4 regions of the Paenibacillus pseudetheri genome follow, and region 2 is predicted to be linked to each of the others. Evidence: predicted binding sites of a transcription regulator. Region 2 holds the regulator's gene; each other region holds the start of a gene.
The links. The regulator Rex, encoded in region 2, represses fermentation and respiration genes when NADH is low (regulators of the CRP and FNR family bind a similar motif). The targets are predictions, from matches to a motif close to TTGTGAAATATTTCACAA.
Positions count from the first base shown of each region.

Region 1: a site for Rex is predicted at 3,568-3,585, ahead of L1028_RS05640 (polymer-forming cytoskeletal protein). Genes of this name have one in related genera too.
Region 3: a site for Rex is predicted at 4,432-4,449, ahead of L1028_RS12850 (flavocytochrome c). Genes of this name have one in related genera too.
Region 4: a site for Rex is predicted at 4,739-4,756, ahead of L1028_RS19580 (cytochrome ubiquinol oxidase subunit I). Genes of this name have one in related genera too.

Region 1 is NZ_CAKMAB010000004.1:256,795-264,797, reverse strand. It holds gene L1028_RS05660 (ABC transporter ATP-binding protein) at 1-764, shown strand, start outside; gene L1028_RS05655 (LysR family transcriptional regulator) at 837-1,742, opposite strand; gene L1028_RS05650 (histidine phosphatase family protein) at 1,898-2,515, shown strand; gene L1028_RS05645 (hypothetical protein) at 2,574-2,819, opposite strand; gene L1028_RS05640 (polymer-forming cytoskeletal protein) at 2,959-3,510, opposite strand; gene L1028_RS05635 (LacI family DNA-binding transcriptional regulator) at 3,821-4,732, shown strand; gene L1028_RS05630 (MFS transporter) at 4,781-6,046, shown strand; gene L1028_RS05625 (hypothetical protein) at 6,067-6,822, opposite strand; gene L1028_RS05620 (GNAT family N-acetyltransferase) at 6,819-7,307, opposite strand; gene L1028_RS05615 (hypothetical protein) at 7,304-7,564, opposite strand; gene L1028_RS05610 (ABC transporter ATP-binding protein) at 7,588-8,003, opposite strand, start outside.
Region 2 is NZ_CAKMAB010000004.1:100,820-108,822, reverse strand. It holds gene L1028_RS04945 (AAA family ATPase) at 1-478, opposite strand, end outside; gene L1028_RS04940 (hypothetical protein) at 471-1,013, opposite strand; gene L1028_RS04935 (cell wall elongation regulator TseB-like domain-containing protein) at 1,425-1,943, opposite strand; gene L1028_RS04930 (amidohydrolase) at 2,113-3,414, opposite strand; gene L1028_RS04925 (redox-sensing transcriptional repressor Rex) at 3,401-4,054, opposite strand; gene dinG (ATP-dependent DNA helicase DinG) at 4,186-7,047, opposite strand; gene L1028_RS04915 (tetratricopeptide repeat protein) at 7,184-7,825, opposite strand; gene panD (aspartate 1-decarboxylase) at 7,937-8,003, opposite strand, start outside.
Region 3 is NZ_CAKMAB010000011.1:135,494-143,496, forward strand. It holds gene L1028_RS12825 (hypothetical protein) at 52-564, shown strand; gene L1028_RS12830 (hypothetical protein) at 581-1,090, shown strand; gene L1028_RS12835 (hypothetical protein) at 1,130-1,582, shown strand; gene L1028_RS31290 (hypothetical protein) at 1,707-1,835, opposite strand; gene L1028_RS12840 (response regulator transcription factor) at 1,935-2,723, opposite strand; gene L1028_RS12845 (histidine kinase) at 2,692-4,326, opposite strand; gene L1028_RS12850 (flavocytochrome c) at 4,550-6,340, shown strand; gene L1028_RS12855 (ABC transporter permease) at 7,044-8,003, opposite strand, start outside.
Region 4 is NZ_CAKMAB010000024.1:2,341-10,343, forward strand. It holds gene cydC (thiol reductant ABC exporter subunit CydC) at 1-299, opposite strand, end outside; gene cydD (thiol reductant ABC exporter subunit CydD) at 296-2,128, opposite strand; gene L1028_RS19575 (cytochrome d ubiquinol oxidase subunit II) at 2,197-3,213, opposite strand; gene L1028_RS19580 (cytochrome ubiquinol oxidase subunit I) at 3,210-4,574, opposite strand; gene L1028_RS19585 (GNAT family N-acetyltransferase) at 5,113-5,964, opposite strand; gene L1028_RS19590 (M28 family metallopeptidase) at 6,024-7,874, opposite strand; gene L1028_RS19595 (TetR/AcrR family transcriptional regulator) at 7,955-8,003, shown strand, end outside.

The sequences.
Region 1 (8,003 bases), 160 kb from region 2:
ACTACAACTATTCGGGTAAAACGGATAATGAAGCCTCCCTATTTACAGGGCTTAATATTCATATACAACATGGAGAAACTATCGCGGTTGTCGGGCCAAGCGGGTCAGGGAAGACGACGCTCGTTCGATTATGTAATGGACTTTATGAGCCTACTGCAGGAAGCATCACGGTTTATGGAAAGTCTGTACATGATCAGCTTGAAGAAGCACGTGCAATGATTACCTATGTTCCCCAAACCCCTTATTTGTTCTCAGGAACTATACGAGACAATATCGCCTTCAGTTCTAGTACAGCTAGCGAAGAGGATATTCGAGAAGCCGCTCGGCTCGCAGGTGCAGAAGAGTTTATTACGAAGATGCCCCATGGTTATGACACTATCCTAGGTGAACATGGATCGACTTTATCTGGTGGACAAAGACAACGCATAGCCATTGCCAGAGCTTTTCTTCGTGATGCTCCGCTCCTACTTCTAGATGAAGCAACTTCCGCACTCGATAACGAATCTGAGCGAATGATTCAGCAATCACTTGATTTATTAATGAAGAATCGAACCACATTGGTTATTGCACACAGACTATCCACCATACGTGAAGCATCTAGAATTATCGTGTTAAATCAGGGTTCGATTGTTGAGGAAGGTACACATGAGTCTTTATTAGAAATGAATGGACTATACTCACAATTATATAACATTCAATTTAAATCATCTGAAGCAGAAGACATTAGTGCACCTGAGTTACTTCAATTACATTCCAATCTTTGATCTCAGTTCAGCTTATACATCTTAATTCATTAATAATAATGATTAAGGTGTATGAGCTAGTGGGTGTATAAATTATTTCTTTTCTTTTAATTGTTTCATGACGAGCTTAATAAATGACTGGATATAGCTTTCTTGGAGCTCTTTCTTTCTGTGGCTCATCCATATCGAATGCTTAGAGACTACATTTTCCACTTCAACCTTGGCTAACATACCCTGATCAAGATAAGGCTTTGCTAACAACGCAGATACAAAACTAATCCCATAACCGGCAATCACGGCTTGAATAACTTCATTTACTCCATTAAATTGAAGCTCGATCTTCGGTTGTTGTACCTTTCTTTCTTCACATAATTGTACAATTCTCTCTCTGGCTGCACTACCTTCTTCCCTCATAATAAATGCCTCAGCCATCACCTCCTCAAAGCTAACCTCCTGCTTGGCAAAAGAGTGATTTGAAGAAACTACGAACACATACTCGTCCTTGTATAACTCCCGATGTTCGAATACCCCTATATTATGTGATGGAAACGCCATATCACTATAAATCGCCACGTCTGCTTCAAAGTTATTTAATTGTTCCATGACTTCATGAGAATTAGTAGTAGAGATCTGAATTTTAACCTCCGGAAAAGATTGTTTGAATAATGATGCCCACCGGGGGATGAGTATGCTTGTGGCCAGATAATTACCTGCAATCCGAATATGGCCCGCAGGAAATTTATGATAATCCTCAATAATCTGCTGTACCTGTTCACCCATAGCAAATAACCTTTCAAGTGGTTCAATCAGTTTTATCCCAATCGGTGTTAGCACCATTCTCTTTCCTATGACCTCTAATAATACGATATTATTCTCCCGTTCAAATTTGCGGATCTGCGCTGATATAGCGGGTTGACTAATGTGCAAACGTTCAGAGGCTTTGGTCACACTTCCTGTTATCGCAACATAATAAAACAATTTTAATACATGATAGTTCATCCTGATTTCTTCCTAACTATATAAAATAAAATCATATTTAACGGACCTTCGGCCTTCTTATTATAACTATACTTTATGGATATTAACTATTATATATTGTTTATTTATAATTATTTATCTTATACTTACAACTATTCAAAAGGGAGGTTTCGTTAATGAAAGAGACAGTATTATTTCTAACCCGTCACGGGCAGACCGAATGGAATTTGCAGAAAAGAATGCAAGGACATCAAAATTCAGCGTTAACAACCTTGGGCGAACAGCAAGCGGAATGGTTGAGAGATCGTTTGGAAGGCGAAAATATAGGTGCAATTTATTCTAGTACTAGTCCAAGAGCATTGCATACTGCGCAGATTTTACGAGGAAATCGGAGTTTATCGATTCATCAGCAAGCTTCATTAATGGAAATTAACATGGGCATTTGGGAAGGAATGAACACAGATCAGATTGAACAAGAATATCCTTTACAGTACACCCATTTTTTCACCAGACCTGATCTTTTTATTCCTCCAGCCCCAGGTGAGACCTATAGTCAGCTTGAACAAAGAGTAACGCCGACTATTGAGCGTATCATTAACAATAACGAAGGACATGAGGTACTTATTGTCACGCATCGGATGACCCTGAAAGTCATTATGGCTCATTTTCTCAATAAAACATTGCAGGAATTAGGGGAACTACCGGATATTCTCTCCACAGCATTATGTAAAGTAACCCTAACTGAAAACAATACAACCATTGATCTGTACGGCGATACATCACATTATCAATAAATCAGTCTAAAAAAAGGCAACTCCGATTTAGACGGGGTTACCTTTTTAGACTTCAACTTTAAATCTCTACACTTTTGATTGTAAAGCTACGGACCTTCATCCATTTTCCTGAAATGAATTCATCAATCGTTTTCGTCTTGGGTCTCACGCAAAAACGATGTTTGCTCCCTTTATCAAATCCCACCGCTTCAAAAATCAGCCCGTCACCCATTTGCTCCTTAAAGAACACTTGCTTAAGTCCCAATCTATTTAACATTTCAAGCTTTACACTCTCAATATACGTACGTGAATACTCCTTAGACATATGTGTTCCTCCTAGTAGTGGTAGTAATATTATAAGATCAATATTTAGAAAATCAACTGAAGTTCACATAATCACAAAAAGAAAGAAGCCCGCCCATAGTCTATGGATTGGCTTCTACTGTTTGAGATGATTACGAAAATTATTTAACTTCTGTTGTTCCAGTCACTTTTCCATCAATCTTTGCAGATGCTTTCAGATCTTCGCTTGTGAAGTAAAGGTTACCATCAATCGTTGCGGTTTCAGGCAGAGTAAAACCTTTCGCTTCTACATAAACATCGCCTTTAATCGTTCCGCCTTCAACTTTCAAATTTTCACTTTGTACAGTAAACTTTGGTACAGTTAGTGTATAACTGGCAGTGATCTTGTGATCAGCGTCTTGCGAGTAAAGGGCAATCTTACGATAGATGTCGCCATCAGCTGCGCCTTTATCATGGAATTCTCCAGCTACAACAACCTCTTCAGCAATCGTTACATCATTTAGAATCGCAATAATCCAGTTTCCATCTTTGCTTACAGCCTTCGTAAATGCATCTGCTTGATTCACGATCGAGGCAGTAGTGACTGCATCTGTCTGCTCAGCAGCCGGAGCTGAAGTTGCCGCCGAATTGGTTGCTTTATCCTCATTTGCACCACAACCAGCCAATACCGCTACCGAAACCCCTGCCACTAAAATCATTTTAAATAGTTTCATTTCGTTTCCCCCTAATTTTGATTATGAATTAATTATATATTAAAATTCTTAATAATTAAGTGAATGATTTCACAAATTTGTGTCAGTATATAAAGCGGTTTCACAGCACTCTTTCTTCTCGTGTAGAATTCGTATCCATGAGTTACACCTCTTCTCGTTGACTAATTTAGGTTCTTAAATCTATTTACCCAAATTATTAAAATGATCACAAGAATCAATTTTTTCTTGGTATAAAGTCAATCGTTGACTCTGCTTAAGTGTTGATGATAATATTTGGAAATAAATATCTCAGCAAGGGAGAAGTTTACTGGTGAAAAAGACTACAATGAAGGACATCGCGCTACGAGCTAATGTCTCCGTTGCAACTGTAAGCTATGTTCTGAACCGCGTCGATAACCAAACCATTCCTGAGAAGACCCGCAATCAAATTCTGTTGCTTGCCGAAGAGCTTCATTACATTCCTAATCTAGCAGCCCGTTCGCTTGCCAATAAAAAAACGGGATTGATAGGCGTACTTGTCAATAATTCTGCTTATATGCCACCTTGGAAACTCTATGCCCAGTTCACATTTATTCGAGCTCTGGAACAACGTTTAACAGATGCTGGATACCATACGCTGTTATACTCTCTTGGTACTGACCATCCTTCTTTAGATATCATCGTCGAAAGAAAACTCGAAGCTGTCTTTCTGATCGATGTCCGTGATGAATCTTTCTATTCGATTTCCAAGCAATTTGTAGAAGGCATCCCCTTGATTTTGATCGACAGCATGATTGAAGATAAACTGTTTAAGCAAGTTCTTTACAATTATCGTTCAGCTCTCCAAAAAATAATGCCTATGGATCTTTCACAGGTATGTTTGATTATGGAGAATTTCAATAACACCCTGCTCACTCACTTTATCCAAGACAGTCTTCCTTTACCTGAGAAAGCGATATTCAAAGTTCAAAATCTGGAGGAATTGAATACAATCTTATCGGAGGGGATCTACAAAGAAGCTATAGTTATTAATGAGTTTATCGGAAGTTATGTTGAAAAATCCGGGGTATTCGCACGTCTTTCTGTTCTATGTACCTGCAATTGCCCAGAAATGCTTGGAGAAGATGTTCAGAAATTCATATTCACTGGGGATAAATCAGGCACTGCTTTTGAACTAATGCAGGAGTTATTACATCGTTCTGACTACTCTGAACAAGAGAATAATCGTTATTTTGTTGATTAATTTTTTTTAGCATTAACTTAAGCGTTTAAGTTTAAAGGAGAGTTACTAATGACAGATCCTGGTTTAGCAAAACATACATCCACCGCTGTTCAATCCTATCCAACCCTTTGGGGAAACCGGAGATTCATGCTGCTACTCAGCTCGTATTCCATTTCCTTGTTTGGAAATACCTTTCACAGTATTGCTTTAAGTTTATGGGTACTTCAGACGACCGGAAGTGCTAAAATGATAGCTATTATTACAATAATCAATTTATTGCTCAGTTCTTTCCTTGGATCCATAGGAGGCACATTCGCAGACAGGATCAATCGCAGAACCATTATGTTAATCACAGATTTGATAAGCTGCGGTCTAGCAGTTACGCTTGCTTTAGCTATTTCCATGTCTTCTACATCATTCATTATCGTGGCCATATTAACGGGACTTACGACAGTCTCAGCATTATTCCAATCCCCTGCGTATCAAGCTTCAATTACCACTGTAGTTGGCAAAGAACATGTGCAAAAAGCAGTCGGGATTCTGAACCTGTCAGAGAATGTCTGTCGGACGATTGGGTATTCGGCTGGAGGTATTTTTGTAGCGAGTTTTGGACCGGCAGATGCCATATTATTTGATGGAGCTACATTTTTCGTTTCCTTTCTACTGGTTCTTGCTGTCCGTTCCCTTCCACTCCTAAACCGAGTGAATACCGGACCTAAAGAAAAAAGAAAATTTACACAGGATCTTGCGGATGGCGTTCGTTATATTTGGAGATACCCCTTCGCCCGAGCAATAATCGTCATGCTCCCCACGCTCACTTTGTTCTTTATGCCTTCACTGATGCTAACGCAAGTTATGGCCGTCAAAGTATGGAATTCTAGCCCCTTTCAGTTTGGACTCATGGAAGCCTGTATTCCACTAGGTTATATGATTGGTTCCAGCATGATCTTGTTTCTCGGCTCCAAATTAAAGAATCGCGGCTTCTTTATCATGACTGGACTGCTATGTCTGGGTCCCCTATACCTCCTGTTATCGTTCGTCACTACTGCTGCATTAGCCATTCCCATCATTCTTCTTATTGGCTTTATGTTCTCATTCTGTACATTGCTGATAAATACTATCCTCAGGCTGGAAGTTTCGGAGGATATACAAGGTAGAGTCTTCGGTGTACTAGGTTCCATTATGAGTGTAGCACCCTCACTTGGTCTTACAGCCGTATCATTCCTGTCCGATCACTTCAGTCCAGCCCCTGTCATGGGTTCCATCGGAGTCCTGCTACTACTGTTTGCTTTATTAACCTTGACCAAGTTAAAGGTGATTCGTAATTATAAGTAATTTTATATCCTATCTAATGATCATTGTCGCCCGTTTTTCCTAATTACACGCCGATCACGAAGCTCAATCAGGAATTGAACAACTATAATGATCAATAAGAAAATTCCCACGACACCTGTTAAAAACGGATAAATTAGAGGGAAAAGTACGCTTGGATAACTTTTACTAATATCTGAATAGAAGCCCATACCCATAAGCGATGTACCAGAGAACTCGATAAGCTTGACACCTAGATGATTATCACTTCTTTGAGCATAACTCAGCACTTTTTCTTCTATACTCCCATCATGTGAAATCGTGATTATTTTCCATTTTCTCTTATCCATCGGCTGGCTATCATCTGTAAGTCTTTGGACTATACTAATTTCTTTTTCTCCAGTCTTTCGATCCTTAACCGTGAGAATATCTATCCATGAAAAATATCTGCTTCCTCGTTCCCGATTAGACAGCCATACTTCATCAGAGGTTGAGATTTTTTGATCATTTAATAAAAACTGAACTTTGACAATATCACCAGGCGGGACATTTTCCTCTTCATCCCAAAGGGTCAATTCTGCTTTCCTGCCTGTATTTTCTTCTAGGATCTTAATTCGCTTATTATCAACCGTTAGTTCTTGAACGTTTAACGTGTTATATCCTTTTTCAGCATGGTTTATCTCATAACGCTGATTGATTTGATCTGAAACAATATACTCTCGGATATAGTTGAATAATGGGTTAAAAGAAATCGCTAACAAGAACAATGAAATCGTCGATAAAACAACTATTTTTTTCATAACGAACCCTTGTGAGCAATCGTCAGCTTAAAATTTTGTCTTGAGCCACCTTCGAGGCCATTTGGAACCTCATCATGCATAGGAACGAAACCTAACTTCTGATAAAATCTTCTAGCAGGTTGACCCTCTGGATGATCCTCACCAAATGTAGTAACGAGAACCTCTGATGGGGTATCGACACTTTGGAGTATATGATTAATCAGGGCTGTTGCGACTCCTTTATTTCTTTCTTCCTTTAAAACTGACAACCAGCCAATCTTGTAGTTAGGGGCATTGGTTGAAGAAAATAATATGCCTCCAAGTAATCCTGAACCTGGCGAACCATTGTTTTCTCGTACACAAAAAGCACTTTCTCGACTGATGTTTTTTTCTAAAGCTAGAGTGAAATTCGGATCATCTACCATCGGTCCAAAAAGGGACTCTACCTCTGCCGCCAGCTCCAGCCACCCTCTTATATCTTCCGTCGTAGCGTTTACTACATTCATAAATAAGTTCTCCTTTTGTAGTCTTGGCTACACCAATCAGTAAACTTTTTCTGAAAGAGTACAGTTGGATAAGGCAGTATCCCGCTGATAATTTGAGGATTTAAAGCTTTCACTGCATATAGCGCTTTGTCCGTTTGTAGGCGATACATTCTGTGCAGAAGACCACCTGTTACCTGTTCAGGTTCATTTTTCAAATGACCTAACTCATATTTTGTACATAGCGTTTCAAAATTTAAGTTATAATTCAGATTTCCCATGTTATGTATCCCTTTCCTATCAATCAGAATCCCAATTTAAACAACCACGTCGACAACTTCTCTTCCCGCTCTTTTAAGTCCCCATTTATGCGATTGAATTTACCAAGCCTGTGCTCAGAAGCTATGCTGCCATCCAGCATATATAAGACACGTTCTGCCTGAGCAGCAACCTTCGCATCATGCGTAGCTAGTAGAATCGTTGTACCCGTCTGATTAATATCTGTTAATATCTCCATAATTTCACTAGCAGCTTTAGAGTTTAGTGCACCTGTTGGCTCATCACCAAAGAGAATATCAGGCTCATTGATGATTGACCTGCAGATCGCTGCTCTTTGCAGTTGTCCACCCGACACTTGTGTAATATCACGCTCAGCGAGTGCGGAGATTCCGGTTTTTTTCATTAGCTCAGTGGCTCTGTTATTGATGGTTCTACGACTAA
Region 2 (8,003 bases):
GAGCATCCTTGAACAAATCGCGGATCCGACCGGCCCCGACACCAACATACATTTCTACAAATTCACTGCCTGATGCAGCCACGAATACAGAGTTTGTATAATGCGCAGCCGCTCTGGCCATAAGGGTCTTACCTGTTCCTGGAGGGCCAGTGAGTAGAATCCCTTTCAAAGGACGAATCCCAAATTTACTGATCTCCTCATGACGGATCAAAAAATCGAGCGCCTCACGAAGCTCTTGCTTCGCATTGTCTTGCCCACCTATTTCTTCAAAAGTGAGCTTTGAAGGTCCTTCCTTCTTGCGTTTCTTTCCAGCACCAGCGTTCACCGTAAGCCCGCCACGCAAATGAGCAATGATAAGTAGTGCAGTAAGCATCCCAGCTGCTATAACAATCGGGAATATATTAATACCTAAAAAAGCCATGAAAATAAACAGTACAGGAATAAATCCGAGTAAAATTTCTTTAAGGTACTTAGGCATTATTCCATACCCCCAAAGTCGCAGGTTTTCGCGGCAAAATAATAAATTTGCTTTCTTTTCCATTACTCAAGCTTACGTATACATTGTTGTCGTCGATATCAGTAGATGCTATTACATCTTTATATTGCGTATTTTGCTGTTTCAATCTATCAAGTTCTGTAGGTATAATTGTATATTTACGGCTCTCCATGGCCTCAGCAACAGAGAACATCGCTTTATCCCAGTAATCATCCAATAGTTCACTTGAATTTTGCTCCACATCGAGTTTAAGTTTACGTCCTTCAATCACTGATTTTCCTTCTTTGGATACATATGATACTAGATCACGTAAATTCGTGCCCGGCTGCAAATCAAGTTTCAAAGTGACCTCATCGCGGTTAATACTAATATGTGAAGTATTTACTCCCTCAAATCCAGTTACAATCTTTTGGAGCGGTTCCTGCAAAGCAAACTGACGATATAAAAAGAATCCTCCGAATAATAGCATAGCCGACAGTAGAGACGTTATCAGTACAGGTACAAGACGTAATTTCAAGAAACGTCCTCCTCTCAAAGATGAAAAAATGTAAACAGAATGATCCAAAGTCATAGCTGCTAAGAGCTCATCAGAGCCTAACGTTCTACTTACACTGTTCTAATTACAAACAGTAGTATATCATAGGTGTATATACTATATTGAAAAAAAGTGTGAAGATATTTAAAATTTTATTTTTTAATTCTTTCCATTTTATTAAATTTATTGATTTATTTCGACAAAAAAAGGGCTGTTACTCTTAATTAACAGACCTTTTTTTCATATGAATCTTTAAATACCTATATAAAAAAACCACGCTTATAGTATATCACATTTCGTATACTTTTAGTATATCAAACAAATATCCGTTTGAACAAAAACAAGCGAACCATAAATGATCCGCTTGTTTCTCCTATAATGCTTTTGTTTAATTTAGCGGCTAGGTAAACTGTAACCTTCACCCATTCGAGCCCCATCTGAGAACCGATAAAATTGATAATAATATCGACCGCTTTGTTTATAAAAAAGCTGCCAAGCATACTCCCCGTTATACACTCCTGGCAACAACCGCTCAATGCTGATGTCCGGAAGATCGGCTTTTATAAGGCTACGCATTTTCGCTTCAGAGGTCCCTTTACTTAGTTCTTCAGCATATACTGCGTCGGTTCCTTCAACAAACTTCCCGTCTACAGTAAAACGCACCCAAACCATCAACTCGGTCCCGGCTTCATTCTTCCCTGTTAAGACCCAGTACACCGCATTTTCATCCCACACGGATTTCTGCGCTTTGGTTACCTCTGTCAGACCAGCACTGGTTTTGGCGACATCCTTAGCGATATCTCGCTCGTTCCATTGATCTTTCATAATATAAGCATAGAACTGGATAAGTCCGAACAGAAGGAGCAGAATCAGAACTGACCCCAGGAGGATCCATTTTTTCCTTTTCTTCAAGGTGCAGCTCCCTTTCTAGTAATATATCTTTTTTGATTATATAACACACCTGTGTGTTTATCCAAAGTTTCATATCCAATTCAATGATCTAATGATCAGAAACACAAAAGGCTGTAACTTTGCAATCGCAGAAAGTCACAGCCTTTCAGTTATTCGTTTTGATCTTAGACTACCGTTTAAGCAGTCCATCAAAGGATTCTTGCGCCTTACGACGGATTGCTTCCTCATCTAACGTTACACATTGTCCATGTTTTACAACCTGTTTACCGTTCACCCATACATGCTCAACATCCTTGGCACTGGCAGAGTATACAGCATGAGACAACAGATCTGTGTGTGGTAGCAAATGCGGCTGGTCTATATCAATCGCGATAAAGTCCGCTTTCATGCCTGCAGCGAGTCTACCCACATCATTTAAAAAGATAGACTTTGCTCCATACTCCGTAGCTATACGCAGCGCTTCCGGAGCTGGAACAGCCGTCGGATCACCACTTACACCTTTATGGATGAGGGCTGCAAGACGCATCTCTTCAAACATATCCAGATTATTATTGCTTGCCGCACCATCTGTACCCAATGACACCTTCACACCAGCCTTTAGAAGATCCGTAACCCGAGCCACTCCACTAGCCAGTTTCAGATTACTTCCTGGGTTATGAGACACACCTACATCATGACGAGCCAGAATCTCGATCTCTTCATCATTCAAATGAACGCCATGAGCAACAATAGACGGACGTGTGAACATTCCAAGCTTCTCTAAATGCGCTACAGGCCGCAGTCCGTAATCCACCACATTCTGCTCCACTTCGCGTTTCGTCTCGGACATATGGGTATGCATTGGTAAATCCAAATCATGTGCCGCCTGTACAAACTTAACGAAGAAGTCCGGTGGGCAAGTATATGGGGCATGAGGCGAGATCATCGTCGTAATTCTGCCGTCAGCCTTACCATGCCAGTTGCGCGCAAAAGAAATCGCTTCCGCAAGCTTGTGATTCTGTACTTCCTCTGGACATAAGCCAATTACGCCTCTCATCAGTACGGAACGAATACCTGATAATTCGACTACCTCAGCTACTCGATCCATATGATCATACATATCCAGGAAGGTTGTAGTGCCACCTTTCAGCATTTCTAGTACTGATAAGGAGGTTCCCCAGTATACATCTTCTCCGGTGAATTTCTCTTCCATCGGCCACATCTTCTCTTGAAGCCACACCTGAAGTGCTAAATCATCTCCATAACCACGAAGCAATGACATTGCAGCATGGCCATGTGTATTTACCAGACCTGGCATAAACAGCAGACGACTGCCATCAACAATTTGCACACCATCTTCCATTAAAGGCTCTTCTTTTCCTATGTAAGTGATCAAATCATCTTCAATAGTCATATATCCACTCAGAACCGGCTCATCCGTTCCCGGAATAAGAAATCGCCCGCCCTTAATAATCGTTTTACTGCTCTTCATTTCCGCTTTCTTCCTTTCCGTCTTTCAAATAATAAGCAAGGCTTTGCAAATCCGTTGTAAAATCGGCAGCATGAACCCGGATATTCGGTGGTGTTTTTAGAATCATTGGTGCAAAATTCAAAATCGCCTCAATGCCAGACTCAATGAGAATATCAGCTACATTCTGCGCTTCTGAATCAGGCACTGTAATAATCCCAATTCGAATCCCTTGTTCACGAACCGTCTGACCAAGCTCCTCCATCGGTTGAACGGTAAGAGAGTTGATTTTCCGTCCTACCTTAGGTGCATAGGAGTCAAATATAGCGGTAATCTTCATAGTATCTTTCAAATAAGCATTGTAATTAGATAATGCATGTCCAAGGTTACCAGCACCTACTAGAGCCACATTCAATTGTTGATCCAGCTTCAGAATATGGCGGATTTTTTCAATAAGATAAGTTACGTCATACCCGATACCTTTTCGGCCAAAGTCTCCAAAATAAGCTAAATCTTTACGGATTTGAGCGGGATTTAAATCAAGTTTTTGTCCTAGTTCTTGTGAGGAAACGGTTAATATTTCACGTTTCTGGAGATCATTCAAGAAACGCAAGTACACAGGAAGTCTGCGAACAACGGCTTCTGATATTTTATCCGATTTCATAATTTACCTCCTAATTTAAGTAATATTCTGTTCAAATCCTATCAAAATTTCTGCACCTCGTCTCAATGAAGAGCGGTATTCTTATACCGCCCTTCATTGTAGAGTGATTAATAAGATCGATGACGTTCTTTTCAAGAAACGCCTCCGTCTTCCAACCACTCCGCTATACGAGGAACCATTTGATCCGTAAGCATATGCTCCATTTTCGGGCCAGGCAACGAATAGAGGAAATACTTCCCATAGTGAGATTCAATCACCCTTGTGTCATACACAATAACAATACCCCGATCTTGCGCTGTCCGTACCAGCCTTCCAAATCCTTGCTTAAAGCGAATAACCGCCTGAGGAACAGACAACTTCATGAACGGATTCTTTTTCTGGGCTTGTAATAACTCAGACTTTGCTTCCGCTAGGGGGTGGTTTGGCGGTTGAAATGGAAGCCTCACGATCGCCAAGCATGTTAATGCTTCACCTGGAATATCTACACCCTCCCAAAAGCTGCTTGTTCCTAACAGTACAGAGGCTGCACTATCCTGAAAACGGCGGATCAGCTTGCTACGGCTGCCCCCCTCCACGCCTTGACCTAGCACCGCGATCTCTTGTGAAGCCAGAGCCTCTTTCAGAGGATCGTAAACCTGACGTAGCATCTTGTAAGAAGTAAACAGGACAAGCATCCGCCCACGTGTTGTAATCGCTGCTTCTGCAAGTGACTGTACGAGTGTATCGACAAATCGGGCATCGCCCACACTACCCTTCACACTAGGGAAATCCCGGGGAATAACTAACAGCGCCTGCTCCCGATACTTAAAGGGAGAAGGCAGGAGTGATGTCATCAGACGCCCCTCTTCCGCAGCTTCATTAAGTCCGAGATTATCAATCATAAACTGGAAAGATTTGTCGACAGAGAGTGTCGCCGAAGTTAGCACGATACTTTTCTTCTTGTCGAAAAACAGCTCCTTAAGCTGAGTACTAACATCAACAGGAACGGCATACAGCTGTAGCGATTTACTACGATAATTCCCATTCGCCTCCAGCCAATATACTACATTCTCATCGTTTAATCCCATAAAAAACCGCACTTGCTCACGTATAGAAGCTAAATCCTTAAATAAGCCGCTAATATCGGTAACTAGACTATCTGAGGAAGATTGACCTTCTTGATCTCGCATCTCATTAAGCATTTTATCACCTTTACGGATAATTTCGCTTAATGTCAGATTCATAGTATTCTCTAGAGCAACCAATTCATCCCAATCTTTCGGTTTACGGGTAGGAAGTAGCCGCATGACTAACTGTCCAGCTTCTCCCGCCGCTGCATCGCTACGTTCCGGCAAGAGGCTGAATAGTTTATCACTAAGCAGATCCCAGGTTTCTTTTACGGTAAGCAGGTCCGGATAGATTCTATCGATCACTCCGCTCCATTCAGAAGCTTCCTCACTGCCTGATGACTGAAGCATTTGACGCAGCGTAGGAAGTTGGCCATTTCGACTATCCTTATAAAGACGCGATAGTGTATGCGCCACCGTGAAATGCTTCATATGCATGCCTAAATGCTTGCCAGCCACGTCCTCCAGATGGTGGGCCTCATCTATTACAAGATGTTCATAAGCCGGAAGTAGCTGGTGCCCAGCCTTAACATCTGCGAAAAGCTTAGAGTGGTTCGTAATGACCACGTCTGCAATACCAGCTTCATGCTTAGCCCGGTGATAATAACACTTACGGAACCAAGGACAGGAGCGACCCAGACAAGAATCGGTATCGCTTGCCACCGTCTCCCAGAAATCTCCGCCACGTCCACTTAGATTGAGCTCTTCGTCATCTCCTGATTCACTTTGTGTCAGCCAAACGATCATCTGAGCCGCAGTAAGCGCATCTTCCCTCGGACTTATAAAGTCTTTTTTATTAATTTTATGTTCGAACTTACGAAGACACAAATAATGCCCTCTGCCCTTAAAAATTGCAGCTTTAAATGGAAAAGGAACTACCTGTGTTAACAAAGGAATATCACGCTCACGCAATTGATCCTGCAGATTAATAGTATGAGTGCTGACCATGACTTTTTCACTTGTTCGTACGCTTTGGTATATGGCAGGCAATAAATAACCAAGGGATTTGCCGGTTCCTGTCCCTGCTTCGATCAATAAATGCTTATCTTCGGCAAGTGCCGTCATCACCTCATTGATCATAATATCCTGAGCTTCTCGGCTTTCATACTGTGGCAAAGTTTCTTTAAGTCGTTTCGTTACTTCATCCATATAATCTGTAAAAGATAAATTGTGTAGTGGATTCTCAGCATGCTCGTCTCGAGGTGGAGCTAATTCGTTCCAGTCTCCTACAGCAAGTGCTAATTGACGATAGAAAGTCAGATCACCTTCGGGCTGAAGCGTCTCCGCTTCCCGTTCACGCAGCAGACCATCAAAATACCAACCAAGATCACTATCCTCTTCCGTAAACAGCTCACAGAGTCTCTGGATCGTCAGCAGAGGCAAATCGTAGAGCTCCTCCAAACATTTCAGCAATACAAGAGCTGTTGCGAGTGCATCACTGTCTGCCTGATGCGGACGATCATGCGTCACTCCAAAATGTGCACTAACTGATCCTAGTTGATAGGATGTGAGGGAAGGAAAGCAGATTTTCAGAAAATCAATCGTATCTAAAATCCGCCCTTGAAATGGTAAATACCCACATCGGTCTAAAGCATTTTGCAAAAAATGGAAGTCGAATGCGACATTATGCCCTACAAGCACAACATCATCCAAGAGTGGGACAAGCTCCATCATCATCTCATCCAGCTCAGGTGCATCCTTTACATCATCGTCGGTAATCCCCGTTAGACCAGTTATAAAAGGAGGTATCGGCGTTCCGGGCTTGACGTAGGAACCATATACCCGGGAGATGGACCGGTCTTCTTCTATAATTGCAAGGCCAACCTGGATAATTTCACCCACGGATTGGGTTCCCGTTGTTTCAAAATCAAGCACGGCAAATTTCATTATAATTCTATTCCCTTTCAATTGAGACTCTTAATCAGCATAACAGAAGTTGCGAAAAAAGGCGATGCACACCACTGGTTCAGGGGATGCATCGCTTGAATGAAAATGCGGAATAATAAACCGTAAACGTAATAATTTACAATAATGAAACAAGCTGATTTCCGAAATGAAGCTTACCTCCTCGGCGGCGGCAAACCTCCAAATTAACGGTTGGTTCAGGAAGTGCCGGGTCAAGCTGCAAAGAAAGGCCAAACAGCTCCCGCGCTTCATTGAAACGTTCTTGAGAGGCCCTGATGCAACCTAAAGCGTTATAAACCATTGCCTTCAGCTTGGTTTCCCGTACCAAACCGAGCATATGGTTCAGATGACTCCAAGCAGCTTCCCCCTCCCCCTCCTGCAGGTAAGAGATGGCTAAATATAATCGAGCAGCCAGGCTATCCGGATATTGCACAATAACTTCCTTAAACTGTTCAATACATTTTCCAAACATCAGCAGCTTATAATACCCCTGACCTCTAACAAAAGTATCCATGCACAGCTCGGGTGCTTCCTGCTCTGGCACTTCCTCTTCAACCACAGTCGTAAAATCTACACTTTCACGAAAGTGACTTAGCTTCTCAGCAAAGGCCAGCCATTCATCCATCACTTTATCACTAAGTCGGTGCAGCATATTATAATTGCATAAAAGCTCATTCCGGCGGGCACCCTCCGCTGTAGGGTAATCTGTTACGATCTCCTGAAGCACCTTGTTCATTTCAGCAAACAAATGTTGAAACATGGGCTATCCCCCCTTACTGAAGATGAAATCAGTTCAGCTTGCCTGACTTCATTTTCTGCGAGAACGGGGTCTTTCATCCCTGCCATTCATTACATGGCGTAAGTCCATAATTTAAGCGATTGTAGCATGCAATTCATGATCAGCCAGCTTCACAGGTCTGTTGTTCTCATCCACGAAT
Region 3 (8,003 bases), on a different contig from region 2:
GTCCTCCTCTTGCTGCGGTTTTTGCGTTACCTGAATCTATAGGGTGATAGCATGCTGGACGGGGTGAAAGGAATGAAGCACTATTATTGGGGAGCTCAGCAAGGGCTGCTTGAGCCGATAAGTCTAAATTATGTTTGCTTTGGAGCGTTATGGTTCGAAGAGGATCATCACAGAACGATTGTCGGCTACGCATTTGGTCAGAACCAGATTGAATCACTGCGCCATTTCGGCAGCCCATCTACCTGTGAACACTGTATGGACCGAAGAATAATATACGAAATATATAAAAATATCCGAGAAAAGCAGCAGTTGCAGGATTGGTCTGCACACCAACGTTTTCCGTGGCTCACCGCTTTTAAGGAACCTTGGAAAGATGTTGCTGTCGGTTGGTACGTGATGAGATCCCGCAACACCTTTCCCTTACATTTATCCGTTATACGCAAACAGAAATTCCGACTATGGCTGGAGCATGCCGCAGTCTGTGAGAATGAAGCTGAAATGCTCGCCTGTATAGAGAAGGCTAACGTCATTCACCATGTAGACCTTAAGCTTTTGGAAACCTAAGGAGGAGAACCCTGTCATGGACCAGCGAAGACTATCTCGCATAGAAGTATTCGTCTTTGATTCACCTGAGCCTATTCACTATGGAATGGAGGCTGATCAAGGCAGCCGTTATGGCATCCTGAAACTTACCTGTAGAGGAGGCAGCAGCTGGGGGGCATGTCTTATCTCTGCCAATACCAAAACTTTCGACCTTATTAAATGGAGTTCTTTTCTCAGAATGATTTACCATTGCCGGCTTGAGGAAGCAATAGATAAAGTGCGTACCCATGGTTCAGAATGGGATCAGACTCAGTTTGAGCTAGTGCAAGGTGCTTTACAGGATTTAAAAGCCAAGCTGCAGGGTAAATCCTTAGCAGGTCATATTGAGCAAGGTCGCCTGTACAGAGCTGTCGCCGGTGGGAGAGATTCCAGGGGAGGGCGGCTATATTATAAACCATCCAGTGTTGCACTTCAAAAACATAGCTATCCGGAACCTGATACTGCCGAGCTTATCAACAAATCCATTTCTTACTTTTCAATATTATAGGTTTATCCCATAACTCATTCTGAAAGGATCGTGTTTATCATGCCTGACCCCTTACCTGCCGGATCACCCCGAAGAACTATATTTGCAGAGTGTGTTCAAAAGTATACGAATGATATCTATAAGCTCAGTTCCATGTTGTTACAACAATCAACAGAAGCCGAGAAGGTAACTATCCGCACTTTTAAAGAGCTTCATAAAATATTCCGTCAAAAAAGCTTCGACAGCCAGCTATTCTCTATAGAAGCTTACCGCTCTTGTATCCGACAATGCGCCGATTATTACGCACGCCGGTCTCTCCTGTCTGCCAAGGCATTGCCTTGGGAGGAGCAGCTTGTAAAAACGATGTGGTATGGCCTAAAGCTATCTTTACCTCAAATAAGCATCATCCTGCAAAAGAGTGTTCCTGTGCTAAAAGCGCAGCTTAGGCATGTGCGGGAGCAACTGACAGCTCAAGAGGATTTGCTGCCTAGTGGTAATCTATCCGTTGTATAATCTCCTAAAGGAAAAAGCCAGTTTGCTGCTATAATGTCGTAATCATCGCCGCTGTGATCTCCTTTTAGCTCCATGCGATTTGACCTAGCGCAACCGAAGTACTTTCTGCACTCGGGCAAATGAGTTACTGCAAAGTCATCCTCTCTCCTACAACCAGAACTGAAATCACTACTAAATTGATACCCACGCCGAAGAAAACGGCCATCATCAGCAGCAGCTTGGCAAGCGGCAAATAGATTCCGTCCAACCTCATTGATAGAAGGCAGCTCCGAGCATAGCATCCATGGCGTGCTGCAGAGGGCTTCAATCTTATTATAAGGTAAGTTTATACAACAGGATGAGAATGGCCCTCCTATCCATAACCGAACGGATGCTTCTTGTACTCTAAGGGGCTTGAGCCGACTCTATTTTTGAACACACGACTAAAATAGTATTGGCTCTTATACCCTACCTTCACGGCCAGATCCCCGATCTTGATATTCGGCATTACGTCATCCAGAATCTCCTTCGCCTTCGATATCCGAAGCTCGGTGACATAGTCAAGGAATGAAGCACCGATTTCTTGCTTCATACGCTTGCTAAGATAGGTTTGATTGATATGAAATAGCGCTGCTACTCGAGCAATAGACAGCTCCGGATCCTGATAATGACTGTCAATATACTCGGTCACTTTTTGGATAAGCACTGTTCCATCCCCTGTAAACCCGGGAAGCTCCCGCTCCTTATCCATCCTGCTTTCATGTGAATGCAAAGGATATTTTGCCTGAAGATGCTCATCGATCCGATGAAGCAGCTTGTTCAGATCACTCTTCGGCACAGGTTTCAATACATAATCGAATGCTTGCAGTTGCACGGCTTGACGCGCATATTCAAAGTTATCGTAGCCGCTGATGATGACAACCAGAACCGACGGGCAGCGTTCGCGCAATATATTCATCAGATCGAGCCCATTCATATTCGGCATGTTGATGTCCACAAGACATACATGTGGTGGGGCTTCCTCCACCATATTCAATGCTTCATTTGCACTTTTCGCTTCTCCTGCAACCTCAAAAAGATACGGACTCTCCTCAATGTATTGTCGCAAGCCTTTGCGAATGATCGTTTCATCATCCACGATGACAATCTTCCACATCTTCATTCCTCTCCCCTTCCAAAGGTATGCGAATGACCATAACGGTAATGCCATCTTCGCTCTTCACTGCAAGGCCATATGGCACCCCGTAAGCTAGTCGAATGCGATGGTTTACACTGTATAGCCCAAAGCCTGTCGCAGAACGATCATATTTATCATCAAGAAGGGCTTGATTCATCTGTTCAAGCTTCTCTTCAGGAATCATAACCCCATTATTTTCAACCTTAATGACCAAATAATCGACCTGTTTATATGCTGTAATCGAAATTTTGCGCTTTTGATCCCCAAGTGGCTTAATCCCGTGATAAATCGCATTTTCCACCAACGGCTGCAGCATGAAGCGAACGACTTGGCACTGAGCAAGCTTTTCATCATATCGAAGCTCGTAGTCCAGAATCTCCTCATATCGCACGCCTTGAATATGAAGATAACTCTCGACATGGTACAACTCCTGATCAAGCAGAATGTAGGGACTGCCTGTGCCAAGCCCTAATCGGAAATAAGCGCTAAGCGCTTCCACCATCTCCACCACATTGTCTGCTCCATGTTCCGTTGCCATCCACTGGATCGTATCCAATGTGTTGTATAAAAAGTGCGGCTTGATCTGCTCATGAATCAGTCTGAGTTCCATCTCCTTTCGGTCCTGTTCCACAGCGTACAATTGAACAAGCATGTCATTGAAGCTTCGCCCAAGATCGCCGATCTCATCCGAGCGCGTAACATCTGCTCGTATGGTTTGGTTACCGCTCTGCACAGTTTCCATTACCTGGCGAAGCGACTGAATTGGACGAATAATGGAAGAAGCGAGCAGCAGCAGCAAGACGAAAAACACACTACCGATAAGAACGCCTACCAGCAATGCAGTCCGCTGGGTTTTGATTACCGCTAGCGATAGACTTGAATTCGGTACTTCGAGTACGAGCTTCCAGCCTTCCACATTTTGAATTGGAGCCTCAAATACACTCATTTTCTTCTTATCTGCTGCATCCTCTGCTCCAGCTCCTTCACCCAGCTCTCTACAATCGATGATAAGCTGGCCTGACTGGTCATATAGCATTACATCTTGAGCAATTTCCTTCATCTTCTTGACGGAGACGGCTGCGGCAATATAAGCTACCTCATCATTCACCGATGGATTCACGCGATAGAGAATGACGACGATTTCGGCTGCATTCGCTTTGGATACGATCGGATTGCTCACCACATAATTGGAATCTGACTTCAATAGTTTTCGATAGTAGGGTCGGTTTAGTATCGAAAAAGGCTTGTCTCTTGCTGACCAGGAATTTCCGTGAATATCCACCACGCGTATGGATTCGTACTCTACTTGCTTCTTCGCCTCGAACTTATCGATCTCTTGCAGCAATTCATCTCGTGTCCACTGATGGTCCGAAGCTAGAGAAGCAAGCATGTCTATCTCACCGATGCGCTGATTAAACCAATAATCGATCTGGTCGCTGCGTGCAGTAACCACTTGCTGCGTTAAGTTCTTATTCAAAGGGACAACCGTATGGTTCATCTCCAAATATATCGTTACAAGCAATGCAATGAACAGCAGCAAGAAGCAGCCTCCTGCGATTAACGTTATTTTTAAGTGAATTGATTTCATTGTAATCATAGCCTTTCACAATATCCGTTTCTTACATGCCCGAAAAAGACAAAAAAACGCTAATCTGTGCAAATACATAATACTGTACTAAATCTATAATAGGTCTTGTGCATATTTTCACATGAAACACCATTCATGTCTAGGCTAGAGATAAAGGATTTGCTAGCAAATCTTTCTCTCCCTAGTGTATGTAACCAATTCACAACAGAATGAAGGAGATATTATGCGAACTCACACGAAAAAGCTGTTATCTATTCTATTGGTCCTCAGTCTTATGTTCACGCTTGCTGCCTGCGGCGGTAAAGATGCAGCACCCGCTGCAGATGCAAACGGAGTTCAAGTCTTTGAAGGAGTTGGGCAAGGTAAACATGGCGATATTAAAGTACAAGTTTCCTTATTAGATAACAAGATCACTGACATTAAAGTAACAGAACATAAGGAAAATGAAGTACTTGCAGAACCTGTTTATACGCAGCTCAAGCAAGATGTCATGGCAACTAACAGCGCAAAAGTTGATGCCATTAGCGGATCTACGGTTACAAGCAAAGGATATCTCGAAGCCATTCAAGATGCCATTACGAAGTCTGGACTTACCCTTGTCGCTGGCGCTGCAGTCAGTGGAAGCAAAGACAAAGAAGAAGCCGAGCAAACCTATGATGTTGTCGTCATCGGTGCCGGGGGTGCTGGCTTTAGTGCGGCTATCGAAGCGAAGAGCGCTGGAGCTAATGTAGTTCTGCTCGAGAAAATGCCAGCTGTTGGCGGCAACACATTGATCTCAGGTGGTGAGATGAATGCGCCTGACAACTGGGTTGAACGTGCTCTTGGTATCACAGATGACACGGCTGAATTATTCTATAATGATACGATGAAAGGCGGAGACAACCTCGGGGATCCAAAGATGGTTCGTATTCTTGCCGACAATGCTCTAACATCTGCCGAATGGCTGCGCGATGATATCAAGGTAGAGTTCTTACCTGATCATCTGTTCCAATTTGGAGGCCATTCCAGAAAACGTGCGTTGATTCCTGTAGGTCATACAGGTGTTGAATTGATTACTAAGTTAAAAGCCAAAACAGACGCTGATCAAATCACGATCAAAACGAATATGAAAGCCGAAACCTTGCTGAAGGACGAAAGCGGCAAAATAACAGGTGTAACTGCGACTTCGGGTACTGGCGACAAGATCACATTCCATGCGAACAAAGGCGTCATCATCGCTACCGGTGGTTTTGGATCCAATGTAGAGATGCGTAAAAAGTATAACCCTAAAATGGATGAAAAATATATGTCTACCGATACACCAGGATCTACAGGTGACGGTATCGTTATGGCAGAAACGATTGGCGCCAAGCTGACAAACATGGAGAATATTCAAACGTATCCAATCTGTAATCCTGAGACAGGTGTTATTTCCCTAGTTGCAGACTCCCGCTTCGATGGTGCGATCCTGATTAACCAAGAAGGCAAGCGCTTCGTTGAGGAATTAGAACGTCGTGACGTTATTTCTAAAGCAATTCTTGCCCAAACGGGCGGATATACGTATCAATTATGGAATCAAGGCATTGCGGATATCGGTAAAACGATCGAAGTTCATCAAGACGAATACGATCAACTCGTTAAACAAGGCTTGCTCTTTAAAGCCGATACGATTGAAGAGGCGGCTGATTTCTTCAAAATTGACGTGAACACTTTGAAAGAAACGATTAATAAAGTAAATGATTATGCGAAAACAGGTAAAGACCTTGATTTCAAACATCGCGGTGGATTGAAATCTCTTGAAAAAGGCCCTTACTACATCGAAAAAGCTGTACCATCCGTTCACCATACAATGGGCGGCTTGGTGATCGACGAGAAGACTCGCGTATTGAATGAAAAAGGCGAAGTCATCCCTGGGCTGTTCGCTGCAGGTGAAGTAACAGGGGTCATTCATGGTGCAAACCGTCTTGGCGGTAATGCCATCGCTGATATCTTCACATTCGGCCGGATTGCAGGCAAACAAGTTGTAGCAGAGTAATCTTATTTTTGTGTAACTGTTCTATTAATAAGTTAGCCTTAAAACCGTGCAAGATAGTTTGTTGAGTGCAGTTGACTGCTAACTTTCAAGCTGCCTCTATAACATAGCAAACCGCCCTGTCAGCAACATTGCGAACAGGGCGGTTTATTTATGTATTCGTGTCATCGTCATGAAAAAAACATTAAAATATATCATGATTAAAGACAAAATAATAGCTATTAGTAGACTGACTATTAAATAGTAATGAATATGAATATGAATGGGGAAGTAAGCGTTACGTAATCCAAACCCTTCTGACAGCAATCCTGTGATTGGAAGGGCTAAAACACTCATTATTTCTTCTGTCTTTCAATGTAACTTCGACGATTGATCATCCTCAGATCCCTTTTATGGAAAAATCAATTTGGGTGAACCCTATCCGTCTTCTTAAGAACCTAACGTTTTCTCCAATTTTGTACATAACTCCCCCAAATTTCTGATTCGGAAAGTGCTATTCCATATTCAACCGTTAGGATTTTCAATCTTATGAAAAGACACTTTCCGAATACTTGAAATCCAAAGCAATAAACAACCACATACCTTGATTTATCAACGTTTCTCTGAATTATCGTTGTAGTTTCTATGACAAATCTTCAGATTCTCTATGACATTAGTACGTCCTGCGTGTGACAACATCACGTATTACCCACAGATATGAAGCCACTTAGATCTTGTAAGCCTTCATCGCTTTTCTGATCTCTTTAATACTAGGGCGTTTACCGTACATCAATACGCCCGTGCGATAGATCTTGGCAGCCAACCATCCAAAGATGAACGTGGTAACAAGCAGGATGGCTAATGACACAATAACTTGCCAGATCGCTACTTCACCAACACCAATTCGGAGCAGCATGGTCAATGGAGAGGTGAACGGCACATAACTCGCTACCTTAACCAGTAGAGTATCCGGATTGGAGATACTGAATAGTGGAACATAGAATGCTACGAAGCCTAACATCATAATTGGCATAACCGCTTGGCCAAGATCCTCTGTACGGCTGACAATCGAACCTACAGCTGCATACATCAAGGCATAGAGGAAATAACCTAGTATATAAAGAACAATCCCATAAAGCAATAAGTTAATATTAAGCTGGCCTAAATCCAGGTCTAAATCTTTCAAAATCGTTGCATTATGCGGAAGCTTGAGATTGACGACAACCGCTGCGACAATGACGCCAATTTGTAATAATCCTACCAAGAAGACACCGATAACTTTACCGAACATTTGCGCTAAAGGCGACGCACTTGTAATCAGAATCTCCATGATCCGTGAGCTCTTCTCCGAAGTAATCTCAGCTGCGATCATATTACCGGTCATCATGATAGACATGAAGAACAGCATAAGCATGGCGTACACAATGACGTAATTAATAGCTGGAGTGGATTCCTGCGACGCATCTTTATCTCCCGCAGTCCCGTCAGGGTTTAGCTGCTGAGTTGCTATCTGCACCGGTGTTGACATAGCAGCAATCTGCTCCTGCGTCAGCTTGTCGCCAACGACGAACTGGGTGTTGGCCTGCTGAAGGGCATTTTGGAGATAGATTTGTACATCGCCCTTCAATTCACCATTTTCACTATGATAAGTAACGGGTGGAAGTCCTGCACCAGTCGGTTCTGCAAA
Region 4 (8,003 bases), on a different contig from region 2:
ATTAGCTTGGCAAAAAAGGCTGTACGTAAACGGCTAAGCATGGAGAACGTCGCCCGGTGAGAATACAAGCGTTCTCCATAACGGCTCGCCGCCCGAAGCAGACCAAGCAGTTTGACCATCGAGGTGAGCACAATTAAAGTATAAAGCGGTGGCCCAAATACCGTTTGCGAAATTAGATACCCGCTCGCAGAAAAGAGTGCCACACCTGCTATGCCGGCGATAAATCCACCCAAAATTGAAAGAATGATATCCTTACGCTCCTGAATCATCGCTTTTGACAGAACAGCTAGCTCATTCATGAGGATACCCTCCCTTTCCGCTCTACATCAACCATCTCGGCATACTGAGGCAGGCGCTCCAGAAGCTCGTCATGTCGTCCGGAGTCCACCAGCACTCCATTGTCCATAAACAAAATCTTGTCGGCTTGTTGAATCGTATATAATCGGTGAGCCACCGTAATCATCGTAGCCGTTTTTGCCAGTTTGGCAATGGAGCTTTGCAGTACCCGCTCGGTGTGCAAATCCAGTCCAACTGTGGGTTCATCAAACAAAATGATGGCAGGGCGCTTCAAAAAAGCGCGTGCCAAGGCAAGCCGTTGCTTTTCCCCACCAGACAGTCCTCTGCCTCCTTCACCAACAAAGGTATCAAACCCATGATCCAATTGGGCTATAAGAGCTGCGAGTCCTGCTTCCTCCCCTGCCCGCTCAATTTCTGCCTTGGAGATGCTCCCGCGAGCACCAATCGCGATATTTTCAGAAAATGTGCCTGCAAAAATATACGGATGCTGTGTAATATAGCTAACATGTTCGAACCATGCGGTCTCTTCGTATTGCGAGAGTGGGCTTTCATTCACCAGAACCGTTCCCGATGCTGGTTTCAGCAAACCGGCAATGAGATGGAGCAAAGTCGTTTTGCCTGAACCGCTTTTGCCAACAATGGCAATGTGTTCTCCTGGACTAAGCTGGATCCGACCCGTCTTAAGCTCGAATGAATCTGGAGCATATTGAAATCGAAGATGGTCAATTACGATAGATGGCGGCAATGAAAGGTCTCCGGAATGGGTAAGTTCCAATTTGCTTACCCTGTCGACTCTATCCATGTTGTCGATCACGTCGATTCCATCGGATGTTAATGCTCCTTCATTGTCATTCGCGTTCATGCTCTCCCCTGACGTTTCTTCAAGCATCTGTTCCACCTTACGAACTGCCCCCATACTTGTGCGGCCACTGTGAAAGGCTGTTCCCGTATTCTTTAACAGGCTGTAAAACTCGGGAACGAGCAGCAAAACGAGAAAGGCGGTGTGGAACGTCATAGATTTGAAAACGAGCAACTGGATGGCCAGTTCGAGAGCGACAATGCCAATGCTTAGCATCACGATCGATTCCAGCATGAAGGTATTCGTAAATGCAATCTTCAAAATGCCCATCGTGGCATCACGGTAACTCAGGCTACTACGTTCAATTTTCTGTTGCTGACGGTGAGCCCGTCCAAATATTTTCAACGTCACCAGCCCTTGAAGAGAATCCAGAAACGTACCTGAAAATTCGGCCAGTTGTGCATATTTTTCTTCAGATTTGTTCTTCGTTTTCATCCCTACCAAAATCATGAACAGTGGGATGAAAGGAGCTGTAAACAATAGAATGAAACCTGTGTTGGCATGTTGGATAAATGTAACGACCAAAATCAGAATCGGGATGATAGCAGCTTCCATCATACGCGGCATGTACTGACTGAAATAACTATCAGCCTCATCCACAGCATCCAGAGCAATACTGACCTTCCCTCCCGTCTGTCCAAGAAGGGTTGAAGGCATGGAAGCATGAGTCAATTTTTGCAGCACGGCTGCGCGCATATTTGTTTTGGCAGTGGCAGCCATATGCAAGCCAACTTTACCGTTTCCATACGACAACAGTGTGCGAACAGCCATAACGGCCAGAAGAATGCCGAGCAGCAGGTAAACCGATGAAAATGAAGCTTTCTCCACGAAAATCCGTTGGACTGCTTCAGCAAGCAGTCCAGCCTGACTCACAATAGTTATACCAAGCGCGAGCGAAATGATCGCAAGCAGTGCCATATTTTTCCTTTGTGAAGACATTTGCTGAGAAACCAGACTGGATTTCCTCTTCACAGATCACACCTCCTCTATATATAGGCTTGTAGAGAAACCTCAAACACGCGGTAATAGATCAATCAGCTTTATTTTTTCCCTTTTACATATTCAGCATCAAACAGGAAGAGTCTGAAGACCAGAACGAGGGATGGGATCAACAGGCATAGACCGCCGATAAACACAACAACTAACGCTAAGCCCATGGCTGGTGAAGTTGCACTGCTCTGAATCGTGATATACGGATCAAGAATATAAGGGTATTGCCCAATACCATAAGCGAAAAAGGCACAGAAAAATTGCAACATGATACATATAAAAGCTAATCCGTAACGGCGTCCGTTATATAACAGCCACATCGCGATCATGAAGAAGGCAACGGAAAGTGCCAGCAACCACCATAAATCCATCATATTTTGAAAATGCCGCTCATTGTGTTGACCCAAATAGATAAATGCTGTCAGTGCGAGAATTATCGTTGGTGTACTCCAAAACAGAGCGTAGTTCCGCATCAGCTTCAACGCCGAATGATCCTCTGCCCGGGATGCGTAAAAAGTCAGAAATGAGCCGCTTATGAACAAAACGGACACGATAGCCAGTCCAACGATGCTCCACGATAACGGATTGGTAAACAGCGCCCAGTAATCCAGAGAAACCGTCTCAGCCTGCTTCACAATAAAGCCGCCTTCAGACAAAGTTAGCGCCACTGACAACGAAGCCGGAATAAGCAGACCTGTAGCTCCGTACAAAAAAAGATATACTATGTTTTTCTTGGAACCGTAATTTTCAAAAGCATAGAACGAACCGCGAATCGCAAGTAGAATCACTGCAATGCTTCCCGGAACAAGCAGCGCGGAGCCATAATAATAGGCCGTGTCCGGAAAAAATCCGACGATGCCAATGTAGAAAAAGATGAAAAATACATTTGTGATCTCCCAAACGGGTGATAAATAACGGGAAATCAGACGATTAATGAGATGATCCTGCTTCGTCAAACGAGCATAAAAGGCGAAGAATCCCGCTCCGAAATCAATGGAAGCTATAATTAAATAGCCATACAAGAACAGCCAGAGCACCGAGATGCCAATTAATTCGTAACTCATCATTCAGTGCCCCCCTTTTCTGTAGATTGATTAGGATGATTCTTCATCCATTTCTCCATCTCAACTTCTGCCGGATTATTGTTGAACAAGCGTCTTAGCACGATTACACACATACTTCCGAGTACGATGTACAAGAGCAATAAGGCGAAGAATATAATTCTTACATTCGGTGAAGACGTGGCAGCCTCCTCAACACGCATATATCCACGGATAATCCACGGCTGTCGCCCAACCTCTGCATAAAACCAGCCCAGCTCTACAGCTAGAAAAGCGAGCGGTGCGATCAGTGCGATGATGCTAAGCATCCACTTGTTAAGCGCATTTCGTTTTTTCCAGAACACAAACAGGAAGTATAGGACCGCTATCCCGAGCAGAGCAAATCCGATTCCGACCATTAAATCGAACAGGTAATGGACGAGAAGCGGTGGCCATTCATCCTTGGGGAATTCCTCGAGCCCCGTTACCTCTGCGTTAAAGTTACCAAAAGCCAGGAAGCTGAGCAGCTTCGGCAGATGAAGAGCCCCTAGAACTTCATGCTCTGCATTCAGCCATCCCATTAGAACCAAATCCACACCGCTACCCGTCTCAAAATGCCACTCTGCCGCTGCAAGCTTTTCTGGCTGATGCTCGGCCAAAAACTTGGCGGACACATCTCCGGCTAACGTGTTCAGCAAACCGAACAGCAAAACAACCGCCATCATGAGATTCAAGGATTTTTTGTGGTATGCGGACACCCCTTTTCTCAGCATCGCAAAGGCTGCGATCCCGGCTAACAAGGCAGCTCCTGTCAAATAGGCTGAACTTAATACATGGAACACCTTTGAGAACGTCGCAGTATTCAGCATCGCTTGCACTGGATCAATCGCTGTGAATTGACCTGCTTCCATAACAAAGCCTCCAGGCTGATTCATGAATCCGTTCACTGTTGTAATAAAAACGGCAGACATGCCTGCCCCGGCAACAATCGGAATCGTCAAAAGCCAATGGATAATCGGATTTTTGAACCGATCCCACGTATACAAATAAATGCCCAGAAAGATGGCCTCAAAAAAGAACGCGAACACTTCCATGAATAATGGAAGTGCAATAACATTCCCAGCCAGTTTCATAAAATTCGGCCACACCAGGGCCAGTTGTAGTGAAATCGCTGTACCGGTCACGACACCAACTGCTACAGAAATGACAAATCCTCGAGACCACCTCTTCGCCATAAGTGTATAATGTGGGTCCTTCTTACGGATCCCGATGAACTCTGCAATAGCGATCATTAGCGGTATACCGACGCCAATCGTCGCAAAAATAACGTGGAACCCGAGAGTTAAGCCTGTCACCAGCCTGCTCCATAGCACCGTATCAATTGCCATTCTTTACTGCTCCCTTCAAACTCTGTTCATTTTTCGTCATAAGATTATGCTTATTATTAGGCCTTCTAACTGTTGGGCGAATTTAATATCAGGATTAGCAAGGCTCAGCGACTTCGATGCCTGTTCGTTTTAGTATGACGTTCCTCGTCCTTTGCTATGTAAAAAAGAGAAATTTTTCACAAAGAAAGAGTTGGCGAGACTGATTTACCTGATACTGAGCAGTCAAATTAATAACGCGACCTAATAATTAAAATCATCTTATCTTAAATTGCAAGTAATTCAATCACTAACATCTCTTAATCCTTAAACGTTCAAGAAAGGGACAAATCTTTCTAACAACTAAGTGAATAACACAAATAGCACCCGAACGAGCTATTGATTCATTAGCGTATATGTGATGTTACAAGTTTCCTCCTACTTCGATGTTAGAAAAAAAGATATTTTCTCATTTAAACTCTAATATGTACCCCCTTTTGCAACAAAAAAAACACTGACTCAAATCATCAGTGTTTTTGAATTAAAGCTAATGTCATCTTCGTCATGACAAATCTTTCTCCATTTCATATTGCTCGATGTATACGTCAAGACCAACGCCTTGAAGGAAACGTATAGAATTTGTATCTCTTTTGTCTACATTATTGACAGTGATGATCGAATGTCTCTCTCCCATCCAATGAAATAAGGAACGCCCAAATCCCCGGTTTCTTTTTTCTCGCAAAATACCGAACTGTAGAACTGCTCCGTTGGCCGATTTTATTACCGCGTATCCACAAATCTTATTCTCTTCCCTTATCGTGACCACATCGTATAAATGCGGGTTTCGTAAAATTGCATGAACAGATTGTTCCCAAGAAGGTTCAAAATTCCAATAAGAATGTACCGATGTCCAATCGAATTCTTCCAGTCGAACCATAGTAATGAATGTATGTCTATGATCGGCCGGAAGGGTTACATCAACACGCCCCTTGAAACAAGCCAATTCTCTATGGATTTGAAATCCTATGGCGGTATACGCTTTTATAGCTTTATCATTCGTTTGAATCACTTCAAGCAAACACTTTTGAATATGAGCTTCTTTAAGGATGGGAAGAGCATGACGATATATTTGTTCGACTAGCCTTCTCCCTCTATAAGAAGGAACGACCCCTGTACCAGTATTAAATGCAGTACTTTCGCCATTACGATCCCCGATGCCATGCATAACAAATGCAACCAGGTTCTCTTGATCAAAAGCACCAAACGAGATCTGATAATTAACTCCCGCACCTGCAAATTTATCAGCTAAATACTCCGAAGAAACATGAAATGGAATTACATAATCGGAGAAGGCTTCGTTAAAGCAAGTTGTAAACTCTTGTAATTCAAGATCCTTAACACTTTTGATCAACATGTAGTTTTTTTCTCCTTTTCTTTTGGTACTAAGTTCTTCATCAACAGCCAATCTCCAATTCATCTTTTAGTACGGCCATAGAAAAAAGAATACCCATCTGACTTCCCAAGCTTATTCGTCTCCGTTGCGTCCACTAGCTTGACCGCTTTCAGCAACGATACAATTTGCGTATGCATAAGCTTTGCATCAAATTTGTCCATCTCTCTGTCTTCACTATCCACGAGCAGATAGTCGGGCATTGGAATGAAGCCAATCACTGGTATCCCAGCTTCAAATAAAGGCTGACTCTCTCCAAACTCAAACTTGTTATGTCCACGTAATAATACAGTACGTGTGCCGTCTGTCTTTTCAATAGCCTTCAACCAAATGACTGCCATCATTTCATTGCCCGCATAGGTATATTCTGTACTTATTTGTCCAGTTGGTCCATAGTGACCTGTATCATCGTCCTTCCACTCCATGCTGCCTAAATGCTCAACCGTAATTCCAGCTACAGCTTTCATATGGCCGTTCGCGCCATCCCAGAGCTCTCGATGCCCCTCCATCCAAGTGGAAGTCGCCTGAGAGGATCCTTTGAATTCCGGTAATCTAAAATGCCCTGTCACAAAAGCGAAAATCATCGTGCGTTCCGGCTGCTCCTGCTGTAAGTAACGAATCATGGACAGCATGCCCACAGCACCATTTTCCTCCACCACATTTATCCCATCCGTATGGGTATTTACGATAATCGCTTCATCTTTATTTTTCCCGTCAATTTTCACAAAAAAGGATTCTGTTGGAGCATTTTTTTGTATTTCCGCTGCTAAAATAACCGTACCTTCTTTGTGCTCCTGGGCTGCACTGATCACCTTTTTCCCTTCCGTTTCATTGACCCAGATCGCAGGAATTCCAGCATAATCTGTAGTAAAAGGCACATACTGCTTTTCAACCTTATCGTCGGATACCCCTTTCCAGACAACAACAACAGCTTTCACACCCATTTCCTTCGCTTGCTCCAATTTAGCTTCTTTTAAAGCTGTAGTGAGGACTAGATCGCCTTCATTTGGGGCAATCTGGTTTTGCATTGGTGATGAATCCCGCATGTTCATTACAATCCCAATTGGAAAATTTTTAAAATTTTCAATTTCAATGACAGCAATTTTTCCGCTGGCCTGGTCATATTCACCACGCTTCGTATACACCAGTTCTCCTGTTACACCCTTTTCGTCAGATTCCCCGGAATAAGGAAAAGCTGAAGAGACATGAATGGGCTGCTGATCAATCATTAAAGAACTGCTCTTTTCTTCCCATCGGTCAAAAGTATAGCGATCACGATAAACTTTCAGCCCCATATCTGTTACCTGTTGCTCCAGCCATGAAACAAATTGATTATGTCCCTCAGAGCCGGTTGTACGGCTTCCAAAAGAATTCATTACTTCAATATCCTTCAGCATCACTGCTGCAGAATCCACTTTACGTTCATCGATCGTCACAGCCGCATCAACTGCTAATGCCACAGGTGTTGTAATAGGTTTTGCATAGATTCCAATACCCCATAGTGCAGTAACGATAAGAGCAGCAATGCTGAATAACACTTTACGAACCACTGTAAATGGAGTGACTCTTCTGCTCACTTTTTGCCCAAAGAGTCCTCTCCATATGCCCGCTACGATCAGCAGCAGGATAGAAAGCGCGAGCAGCCAAAATTCTCTTGTTAGTAAGAATAGCCCTTCTGCAACTATCGCACTAATAAATACCAACTGTAAATTCTCACGCTTCTTTAAAAGTAAAAAGGAGATGCCTACTTCCGCTAACAAAAGGATAATGGTCACTATTGAGATTCCCGTTTCTTTGCCTATAAATACCGTAGCACAAAGTGCTAGGATCAAAAGCAGTCCCGCTGACAATCGTCTATACAAGTTCACTAACATGACGCCCCCCCATTGTATCTAACTACTATTTTGACATTACATTTGTAATGCCGTATGGTTTTAGCATATTGGTAAGACTTATGAAAAACAATAAAACGAACACCAGAATGTACAAACGGAGGGGAAATG